DNA from 4 places in the Streptomyces sp. NPDC098101 genome. Region 4 is predicted to be linked to each of the others. Evidence: riboswitches for the same ligand, from Rfam matches in the RefSeq annotation. Region 4 holds a riboswitch; each other region holds the start of a gene.

Region 1 (2,155 bases), on a different contig from region 4:
TGACCCGGTCGAAGAGCGTGGCGCCCGCGAAGAAGCCGTCCTCGTGGCCGGGGAGGGTGAAGCCGCGCCCGTCGACGACGAGTTCGGCCCCCTCCTCCACGCCGATGTCGACGTAGCGGTCGACCCGCTCCAGGGCGTCCCGGCTCACCAGCGGCCCGAAGTCGGCCTCCGGGTCGTCGGAGCGGCCGATCCGGAGGGCGGCGACGCGCTCCTTGAGCGCGGCCACCAGCCGGTCGGCGGTCTCCTCGCCGACGGGCACGGCGACGGAGATCGCCATGCAGCGCTCGCCCGCCGAGCCGTAACCGGCCCCCACCAGGGCGTCGACGGCCTGGTCGAGGTCGGCGTCGGGCATCACGATCATGTGGTTCTTGGCGCCGCCGAAGCACTGGGCGCGCTTGCCGTGGGCGGCGGCCGTCGCGTAGATGTGCGCGGCGATCGGGGTGGAGCCGACGAAGCCGAGGGCCTGCACCCTGGGGTCTTCGAGGAGGGTGGTGACGGCCTCCTCGCCGCCGTTGACGACGTTGAGCACGCCCGCCGGGAGCCCCGCCTCCAGGAACAGCTCCGCGAGCCGGAGCGGCACGGACGGATCGCGTTCGGACGGCTTGAGGATGAAGGCGTTCCCGCAGGCCAGGGCGGGCGCGGCCTGCCACAGCGGAATCATCGCGGGGAAGTTGAACGGGGTGATGCCGGCGACGACGCCGAGCGGGCTGCGCAGGGAGTGCACGTCGATGCCTGTTCCGGCGTTGTCGGTGAACTCCCCCTTGAGGAGGTGGGGGATGCCCGCGGCGAACTCCACGACCTCAAGGCCGCGTTGCAGGTCGCCGTGGGCGTCCGCGACGGTCTTGCCGTGCTCGGCCGACAGCAGCCTCGCCAGCGTGTCGCGCTCGTCCTCGACGAGCTGGAGGAACCGCAGCAGCACGCGGGCGCGCCGCTGCGGGTTCCACGCGCCCCACTCGCGCTGGGCGGCGACCGCGTCCGCGATCGCGTGCTCGGTGTCGGCGCGGCCCGCGAGCGGGACGCGGGCCTGGACGGTGCCGGTGTTGGGGTCGTACACGTCGCCGAAGAGGCCCGACGTGCCGGCGGTGTGCTTTCCGCCGATGAAATGGGTGAGTTCACGGACCATGGGGGCCTGCTCTCGTCAGGTCGGATCCGGGGATGGCACGGCGGACCGCCGGCCGCACCGGGTGGGTGCGCCGAGGGGGAACGCCGTGGGACAGGGCGGCGCGGGGCCGCCGAAGAGCTAGGTGAGCGCGGGGGTCGCCGCTCGCTCCGCCGGATCACCAGGGTCGTGGGTACGGACCGGTGCCATGCGTGTCTGCTCCATCCTCGTGGACAACACGGAACGTTCCGCGGCCGGTATCCTGACTCCCGGATCCCCGCGTGCCGCCCGCCTTCCCGACAGACCTCGTCAGTGACGTGTGGACGGCGGCACGCTCCCCGGTCACAGTGGCGGGACCGTGCCGGATTCACACCGGCTTCCCTGCACCGCGGACCTTGTGCCACGAACATATAGTTGGACGTCCTAGTAAGTCCACCCCCTCATCCCGCCGGCGGGGCGTGTCGGACCGGCCGGCCCCCCTCACGAGGCCAGGGGCACCGCCCGCTGCTCCCTCCCCTCGTACGAGGCCAGGGGCCTGATCAGGGAGTTGTGGGCGAGCTGTTCCGTGATGTGCGCGGTCCAGCCGGTGATCCGGGACATCACGAACAGGGGCGTGAAGGCGGCCACGTCGAAGCCCATGAGGTGATAGGCCAGGCCCGCCGGATAGTCCAGGTTGGGATGGATGCCCTTGCGGTCCGCCACGGCGCGCCGCAGGGCCGTGTGCAGGGCGGCGAGCCGGGCCGTGTCCGGGTCGGCGGCGCGGGCCACGAGCCGGTCCAGGGCCGCCCGCATGATCGGCACGCGGGAGTCGCCGTGCTTGTAGACCCGGTGGCCGAAACCCATGATCTTCCGCCCGGACGCCAGCGCCCCGTCGAGCCACTCCCCGGCCCGCTCCGGTTCCCCGATCTCGTGCAGCATGTGCATCACGGCCTCGTTGGCCCCGCCGTGCAGCGGGCCCTTGAGGGCGCCGATCGCCGCGGTGACCGCGCTGTAGAGGTCGGAGAGGGTGGAGGTGACGACCCGCGCGGTGAACGTGGAGGCGTTGAAGCTGTGTTC
Region 2 (2,155 bases), on a different contig from region 4:
CGGGGAGAGCGCCGGGGTGCCGCCGCCGAGGTGGGCGGCGACCGTCGACCAGACGTCGGCGACGCCGATGCGGGCCGGGCCGATGGTGATCGCCACGGCGATCGACGCGGCCAGGAGCGCGAGCCCGCCCGCCGTCCCGAGCAGGACCGCCGCTCCCGCGCGCGCCGGGGACGGCTTCGCGGCCGTGGGCGTCACTTGGCGAGACCGTACGAGCGGAGCGCGGCCGCCACCTTCTCGACGGCCTCGACGGTGCGGACGGTGGGGTTGAGCGCCTGGCCGCTGAGGAGCACGTACCGCTTGTTCTTGACCGCCGTCATGCTGCGGGTGACCGGGTCGGACTCCAGGAACTCGATCTTCTTGGCGGCGCTCTCGGCCGACTGCGAGCGGCGGGTGAGGTCGCCGATGACGAGGACGTCGGGGTCGCGGTCGGCGACGGTCTCCCAGTTGATCTGGGGCCACTCCTCCTTGGTGTCGTCGAAGACGTTCTTCGCGCCGAGCTCGCGGGAGACGATGCCGGGGGCGCCGCAGCAGCCCGCCATGTAGGGCGCCTCGGCGTTGGCGAACCAGTAGAGGACCGTGGCGTCCTTGAAGTCCCCGCCCGAAGCGGCCTTCGTCACGCGGGCCTTCAGCTCCGCGACGAGCTTCTCGCCGCGCTCCGGGACGGCGAAGATCCGGGCCAGGTCGCGGATCTCGCCGTAGACCGTCTCCATGGTGAGCGGCCGGACGCGGACGCCGTCCCCGTCGCCGCTGTTGTCCTTGCCGACGCAGTCGGTGGGCGAGAGGTACGTGGGGACGCCGAGCTCCTCGAACCGCTCGCGGGTCGCCACGCCGCCCTTGCCGAGGGTGTACGTGAAGGAGGCGGCGGCGAAGTCGGGCTCGGTGTCGAGGACCTTCTCGAAGGAGGGGTAGCGGTCGGCGAGGCGCGGGACCTTCGCGTTCTCCTTCTCCAGGCCCTTGAGGACGGGGTCCGTCCAGGTGCCGGTGCCCACCATGCGGTCGGCGAGGCCCAGGGAGAGCATGATCTCCGCCGCGCCCTGGTCGAGGGCGACGGCCCGCTCCGGCGCGCGCTCGACGCGGACGGGCCGTCCGCAGTTGTCGTCGAGGACGACGGGGTGTCCGGCCTTCGCCTTCCCGGCACCGCCCGCGGGCCGGTCGGGTGCGGGGGTCGTCCCGCCACCGCAGCCGGTCGCGGTCAGGAGCAGGGCTCCGGTGAGGAACAGCACGGCGGAGCGGACGGGGTGTGCGAGCGGCACGGGACTTCCTTCTGCGGCCACGGCTCATGCGCGGAGCCTGTCGTACGGTGCTCCCCGGGCGCGCGTGTGCCGCCGGGGCCGCCAGCAGGTCTTCGGACTCGGGGTCGGCCGGACGGGGCGCCTTCCCGGGTCGCCGCCCAGTGGCCGATGCTCCGCCCGTCACCCTCACCGCTGCGCGTCAGTTCCGGTCTCGCACCGGATTCCCTGACCCGTGCACCCACCCGTTCGGGTGCGTACAAAGGTGCGACTGGCCTCGGCACAGTACCACCGGCCCGGGGGCGTGCCCCGGGGCGCGGGGGGCGTCAGACGCGCAGCTCCTTGGCCTCGAAGCGGCCGTCCCCGAGGACCAGGACGAAGGAGACCTGCTGCCCCTCCGAGACGGTGCGGCTCTCGTCCTCGATGTCCTCCGCGCTGAACCAGACCTGGTCCTCGGAGCCGACGGGGACGACGAACCCGTATCCCCCGAGACGGTTGAAGGAATGCACGAATCCCTTGCTCCTGCCTTCCACGGCGGCCTCCTCCTCGGCGTCGGGGACGCGGGCGAGGGGTGTCCCCGGCCGGGTCCGGCCGTGTCCGCGTCTCAGGGGAGGTGTACCCCGTCGGCCCGCGCTTCGCCCGTCGGAACCGGCCGCCGGGGCGGGTGCGAGCACCCCCGGCGGTCTCGTAGAATATTCAACAGAGGTCCGGTGCCGAAGATCCCCCGTGTTCGGCACCGGGCCTCGTCGTGCGTCCGGCGCGGGGCGGGGCGTCTCAGGGGCCGCCGGGGTAGGCGATCCTCGTGGTGATCCTGGCGATGCGCGCCGCCGTCTCCGAGGGCGGGGCCACCGGCTGGACGATGTGGCTGACGGTGAGCCGCACGACCGTCTCGACGGCGAGGCCGCGCGACTCCTCGTCCACGTCGG
Region 3 (2,155 bases), on a different contig from region 4:
CCGACGGCGTACCGCTCGGTGTACCCGAAGGGGTGCCGCTGGGCGTGCCCGACGGCGTACCGCTCGGATCGTCGGTCGGCGTACCGGTCGGCGTACCGGTCGGGTCGCCGGTCGGATCCGGCCCCGGCCCCGGTTCCGCGAGGCCGATCTTCGCGAGCGGGACCTGCGCCAGCGCGAGCACCGCCTGCGCCGTGGAGCGGCGCCACTGGTCGCGCTGGAACTCGCCGATGCCGTCGGCCCGCGCCCCGGCCAGCGCGTCGTCGTCGTAGGCGAGGGCGCCGGCCTCCGCCGAGGCGGCACCCCCGTCGGCGGCGGTGATCCGGCGGGCCTCGATCCAGTCGGCCGCCTTGTCGGCCTCCGCCTGGTGACCCGTCGCCGCCAGCGCCTGGCCGCCGAGGCCCGTGCTGTTGGCGTTGGGGAAGGAGGTCGGCCCCGAACCGGTCAGGGAACCGTCCTCGTGCTGCACCTCCGCCAGCCAGTCGCCGCCCTTCTTCGCCGCCTCCGCGGCGCCCGGGGCGCCGTCCTCGGCGGCGGCGAGCAGCGCCTGCACGGCCATGGAGGTGGAGTCCGGGTCGAGCACCGCGGCGTCGCCCTCGGCGTCGCAGTCGCCGGTGACCTCGACGCCGTCGCCGCCGAAGCCGTGGGGGTAGAGGCGGAACCCGCCGGCCGCGCACTGCTGGTCGATCAGGAAGTCGACGGCGCTCTGCGGCACGTCACCGCTGCGCGCGAGGCCGAGCACCGCCAGGGACTGGCCGAAGGTGTTGCTGCTGTCGCCGCCCTCGACGACCTTGTCCTTCAGCCGGCCCTCCTCCAGCCCTTTCTCCGGGCCGGCGAGGAGGTCGAGCGTCTCCCGGCGCAGGTCGTACGCGCCGAACGCGCTCGGGTCCTCCCCGGAGATCACGGCCGCGTACAGGAGCTTGGCGGTGGCGCCGGAGATCCGCTGGCCGGGCTCTCCCCAGGTGTCGTAGCTGTTGTAGTCGCGGACGTGCGCCTTGAGCGTGTCGACGACCTCGTCCGCCGCCGCCTCGTCGACGCCCGTCGCCTCGAGGGCGATGAGGGTGTCGACGGTCAGCCCCCAGTCGTACATGCCGGGGGAGAAGCCGGGTATCGCGCCGCCGTCGAGTTCGCCCGCCTGCCAGCGGGCGGCGGCCGCGGCCGCGTCCTCCCTCGGAGCGGCGGCGGCGCCGGGGCTGAGGGCGATCGCGCCGACGGCGAAGAACGAGCCGCAGACGCCGAGCACGGCAGCGAGCTTGACCGGTGGTCTGACGCCGACCATGGCACAGATCCCTTCGACAAGGGGTCGGCAACAGCCTCCCGGGCCTTGTCGCAGGAAGGGGCCGCGCGCGGTCGTGGACGATCGCGTCGGATTCCAGAGGCAGTTACCGGGCTCCGCGCTGCAGACCATGACAGTGAGAAGCAGTTCACCCACGCCATGGGCATTCCGACTCGCGGCAAGTGGTGCTCCGCCGCTCACGGTTGCAGGTCAGCGCCGGATTCGCACCGGCTTCCCCCATCGCGTGGGCATTGAGTTGTCGTCCGCTCACGAGCGGAACGGCCGCATCCTATGTACGGACACACGAAACTCGCCAGCCGTGCCCGGTGCGTTTCACGCCACATCCGCCCCTTACCCCCGCCGCCCCCGTTCGACGGCGGTACGTCAGCCGGCCAGGTCCGCGGCGAGGTCGTCGCGCCAGCGCGCGGACAGCCGCCGGTTCAGGACCGTGGCCGCCGCGTCCGGCAGGGGCAGCAGCAGGAACTCGCGCAGTGCCCCGGCCGCCGAGTCCCGTACGGCCCACGCGGCGAGGTCGGCCCCGGTGACGGGCGCCGGGTCCGCTCCGCGCCGGGCCGCGTCCAGCAGCCCCCGTGCGGCCCGGGTCTCCGCCGCGAGGGTCCTCATCCGCAGGTCGAGGGCCCCGTCGGCCGGGAGGTCCACCGGCTCGTTCCGGAGGATCCGCTCCAGCGCCCGCGCGATCTCCGGGTGGGCGTCGGCGCCGGTCTCGGACGCCAGCCGGGCGAGCTGGGCCGCCATCGCGGAGCGCAACCGCTCCGGGGGCGTCCGGTCGACGAGCCCGGCGAGGTCGACGTCACGCACCGAGGAGACCGGGTGCCGCTCCGGCGGGAGGTCGTCGAGGACCGGCAGCAGCAGCGCGCTCGC
Region 4 (2,155 bases):
CGCCCCACAGGTCCACGAGCTCGGGCACGTCCGAGGGGGAGAACAGCGACCACTCGGCGTCGGCGTTCACGCGGCGCATGAACTCGTCCGGGATCCAGTGCGCCAGGTTCAGGTTGTGCGTGCGGCGCTGGTCCTCGCCCGTGTTGTCGCGGAGCTCCAGGAACTCCTCGATGTCCGCGTGCCAGGTCTCCAGGTAGACGGCGGCGGCGCCCTTGCGGCGGCCGCCCTGGTTCACGGCGGCGACGGAGGCGTCGAGGGTCTTCAGGAACGGCACGATGCCGTTGGAGTGCCCGTTGGTGCCGCGGATCAGCGAACCGCGGGCGCGGATGCGGGAGTACGAGAGGCCGATGCCGCCCGCGTGCTTCGAGAGGCGCGCGACCTGGTGGTAGCGGTCGTAGATGGAGTCCAGCTCGTCCTGCGGGGAGTCCAGGAGGTAGCAGGAGGACATCTGCGGGTGGCGGGTGCCGGAGTTGAAGAGCGTGGGGGAGGACGGCAGGTAGTCCAGTCGGCTCATCAGGCGGTACAGCGCGGCCACCTCGTCGAGCGCGCGGACGCTCTCGTCCTCGGCCAGGCCGCAGGCCACGCGCAGCATGAAGTGCTGCGGGGTCTCGATCACCTTGCGGGTGATCGGGTGGCGCAGCAGGTAGCGCGAGTAGAGGGTGCGCAGGCCGAAGTAGCCGAAGCGGTCGTCGCCGGCCCGGTCGATCGTGGCGTCGAGGCGGTCGGCGTGCAGCGCGACGAACTCGGCGGTGCGGTCGGCGATCAGGCCCTCGTGGTGCCCGACGGCGACCGAGGAGGAGAAGTTCACCGAGCCCTGGGAGGCGGCCTCGTCCGCGATGGTGATGGTGAGGAGCCGGGCGGCGAGCCGGGAGTACGCCGGGTCCTCGGCGATCAGGCCGGCGGCCGCCTCGGTGGCCAGCTCGCGCAGCTCCGCCTCGTCCGCGGCGGCGCTGCGGCCGCGGAGCGCGGCGGCGGCGACCCGGCCGGGGTCGGTGTCGGGGAGATCGGCGGTGAGGTCGGTCAGGGTCCGCAGCAGTACGGTCCCGGGGCCGTCGCTCTCGACCGCGGAAGCCTCGGCCGAAGCCGGATCGGCGGGCGCGATGGTCACGTGGGGGCTCTCCCTCGCTCGGCTCGGGGCCTCGGCGGGGGAAGGGCGGACGGGCGGGCGTCCACGCACGACGCACCGCGTCCACCGGCCCACTCCGCGAGGCCCGGACGTCTGTGGCACCCGGAACGGAAGGACCGGGCGCGCTGTCGGCAGGTGTTCGGACTCACTCCGGACGAAACCGCACGAAGTACACCGTTGCGGGACAGTTCCGGATTCGCGCCGGATTCCCCTGCGTCGACAGCGAGGACGAGCATACATGTGGGGGGCGCCGCTCGTGGCACCCCCCACATGTTGTGTCGCCCCCTGGACGGGACTTGGGCTCAGAACTCCAGGGAGTAGGTGCGCAGAGAGTGATCGGGGATCGGCTCCCAGTCCCGGTGAGGGGTGCGGACGAAGCCCATCCGCTCGTAGATCCGGTGCGCCGCGACCATCTCCGCGCCCGTGGAGAGCACGATCCTGGCGCACCCCGGGAGGGCCCTCGCCCGGTCGACACAGGCCCGTACGAGCGCCTCCCCGACGCCCCGGCCGCGGGCCTCCCGGGCGACCGCGAGCATCCGGAACTCGGCCTCGCCGGGCACGGCGATGTCGGCCCACGGGGTGCCGCCGCGGGCGAAGGTCACCCCGCCGACGATCCGCCCCGCCGCGTCCCCGGTGTCCTCCGCGACGAGGACCTCGCTCTCCCGGGCCCGGCGCGCCGTGTCCCGCAGCACCGCCAGGTAGGAGTCGTCCGCCCCGTGCGCCAGCAGCCCGTCGTCCAGATAGGTGCGCCCGGTCAGCTCGCCGAGCACCTCGTACTCCTCGGGCCGTACCGCCCTGATCGTGAAGTCCATGGGGGAAAGTGTGCCCGCCGGGAACGCGACGGGGCCCGGGGCCTCCTGGCGGAGGTCCCGGGCCCTGCGTGCCGGTGGCGTCAGTGGGTGGGGACGGTGACCTTCTCCATCTCGGTCTTCACGCCCGGGTCGCCGGCGTCGGCCGTGTAGTCCGACGGGGAGGTCTCGTCGATGCCCTCGGGGGCCTTGACGGCCTTGAGGACGAAGGTGAGGACGA

What was found. Region 4 has a riboswitch for cobalamin ahead of ACIQVI_RS17190 (ribonucleoside-diphosphate reductase subunit alpha). Riboswitches for the same ligand answer to the same signal wherever they lie in the genome.
Region 1: linked by a shared signal. The riboswitch ahead of ACIQVI_RS18995 (CoA-acylating methylmalonate-semialdehyde dehydrogenase) and the one ahead of ACIQVI_RS17190 (ribonucleoside-diphosphate reductase subunit alpha) in region 4 are both predicted to bind cobalamin.
Region 2: linked by a shared signal. The riboswitch ahead of ACIQVI_RS01335 (ABC transporter substrate-binding protein) and the one ahead of ACIQVI_RS17190 (ribonucleoside-diphosphate reductase subunit alpha) in region 4 are both predicted to bind cobalamin.
Region 3: linked by a shared signal. The riboswitch ahead of ACIQVI_RS04075 (prenyltransferase/squalene oxidase repeat-containing protein) and the one ahead of ACIQVI_RS17190 (ribonucleoside-diphosphate reductase subunit alpha) in region 4 are both predicted to bind cobalamin.

The regions. Positions count from the first base shown of each region.
Region 1 is NZ_JBIWAS010000004.1:84,220-86,374, reverse strand. Features, by position in the region: gene ACIQVI_RS18995 (CoA-acylating methylmalonate-semialdehyde dehydrogenase) at 1-1,123, opposite strand, end outside; cobalamin riboswitch at 1,334-1,519, opposite strand; gene ACIQVI_RS18990 (bifunctional 2-methylcitrate synthase/citrate synthase) at 1,580-2,155, opposite strand, start outside.
Region 2 is NZ_JBIWAS010000001.1:315,795-317,949, reverse strand. Features, by position in the region: gene ACIQVI_RS01340 (FecCD family ABC transporter permease) at 1-195, opposite strand, end outside; gene ACIQVI_RS01335 (ABC transporter substrate-binding protein) at 192-1,253, opposite strand; cobalamin riboswitch at 1,340-1,459, opposite strand; gene ACIQVI_RS01330 (cold-shock protein) at 1,556-1,738, opposite strand; gene ACIQVI_RS01325 (TetR family transcriptional regulator) at 2,004-2,155, opposite strand, start outside.
Region 3 is NZ_JBIWAS010000001.1:1,012,617-1,014,771, forward strand. Features, by position in the region: gene ACIQVI_RS04075 (prenyltransferase/squalene oxidase repeat-containing protein) at 1-1,276, opposite strand, end outside; cobalamin riboswitch at 1,414-1,567, opposite strand; gene ACIQVI_RS04080 (SMI1/KNR4 family protein) at 1,658-2,155, opposite strand, start outside.
Region 4 is NZ_JBIWAS010000003.1:909,636-911,790, forward strand. Features, by position in the region: gene ACIQVI_RS17190 (ribonucleoside-diphosphate reductase subunit alpha) at 1-1,108, opposite strand, end outside; cobalamin riboswitch at 1,239-1,379, opposite strand; gene ACIQVI_RS17195 (GNAT family N-acetyltransferase) at 1,429-1,938, opposite strand; gene mctP (monocarboxylate uptake permease MctP) at 2,019-2,155, opposite strand, start outside.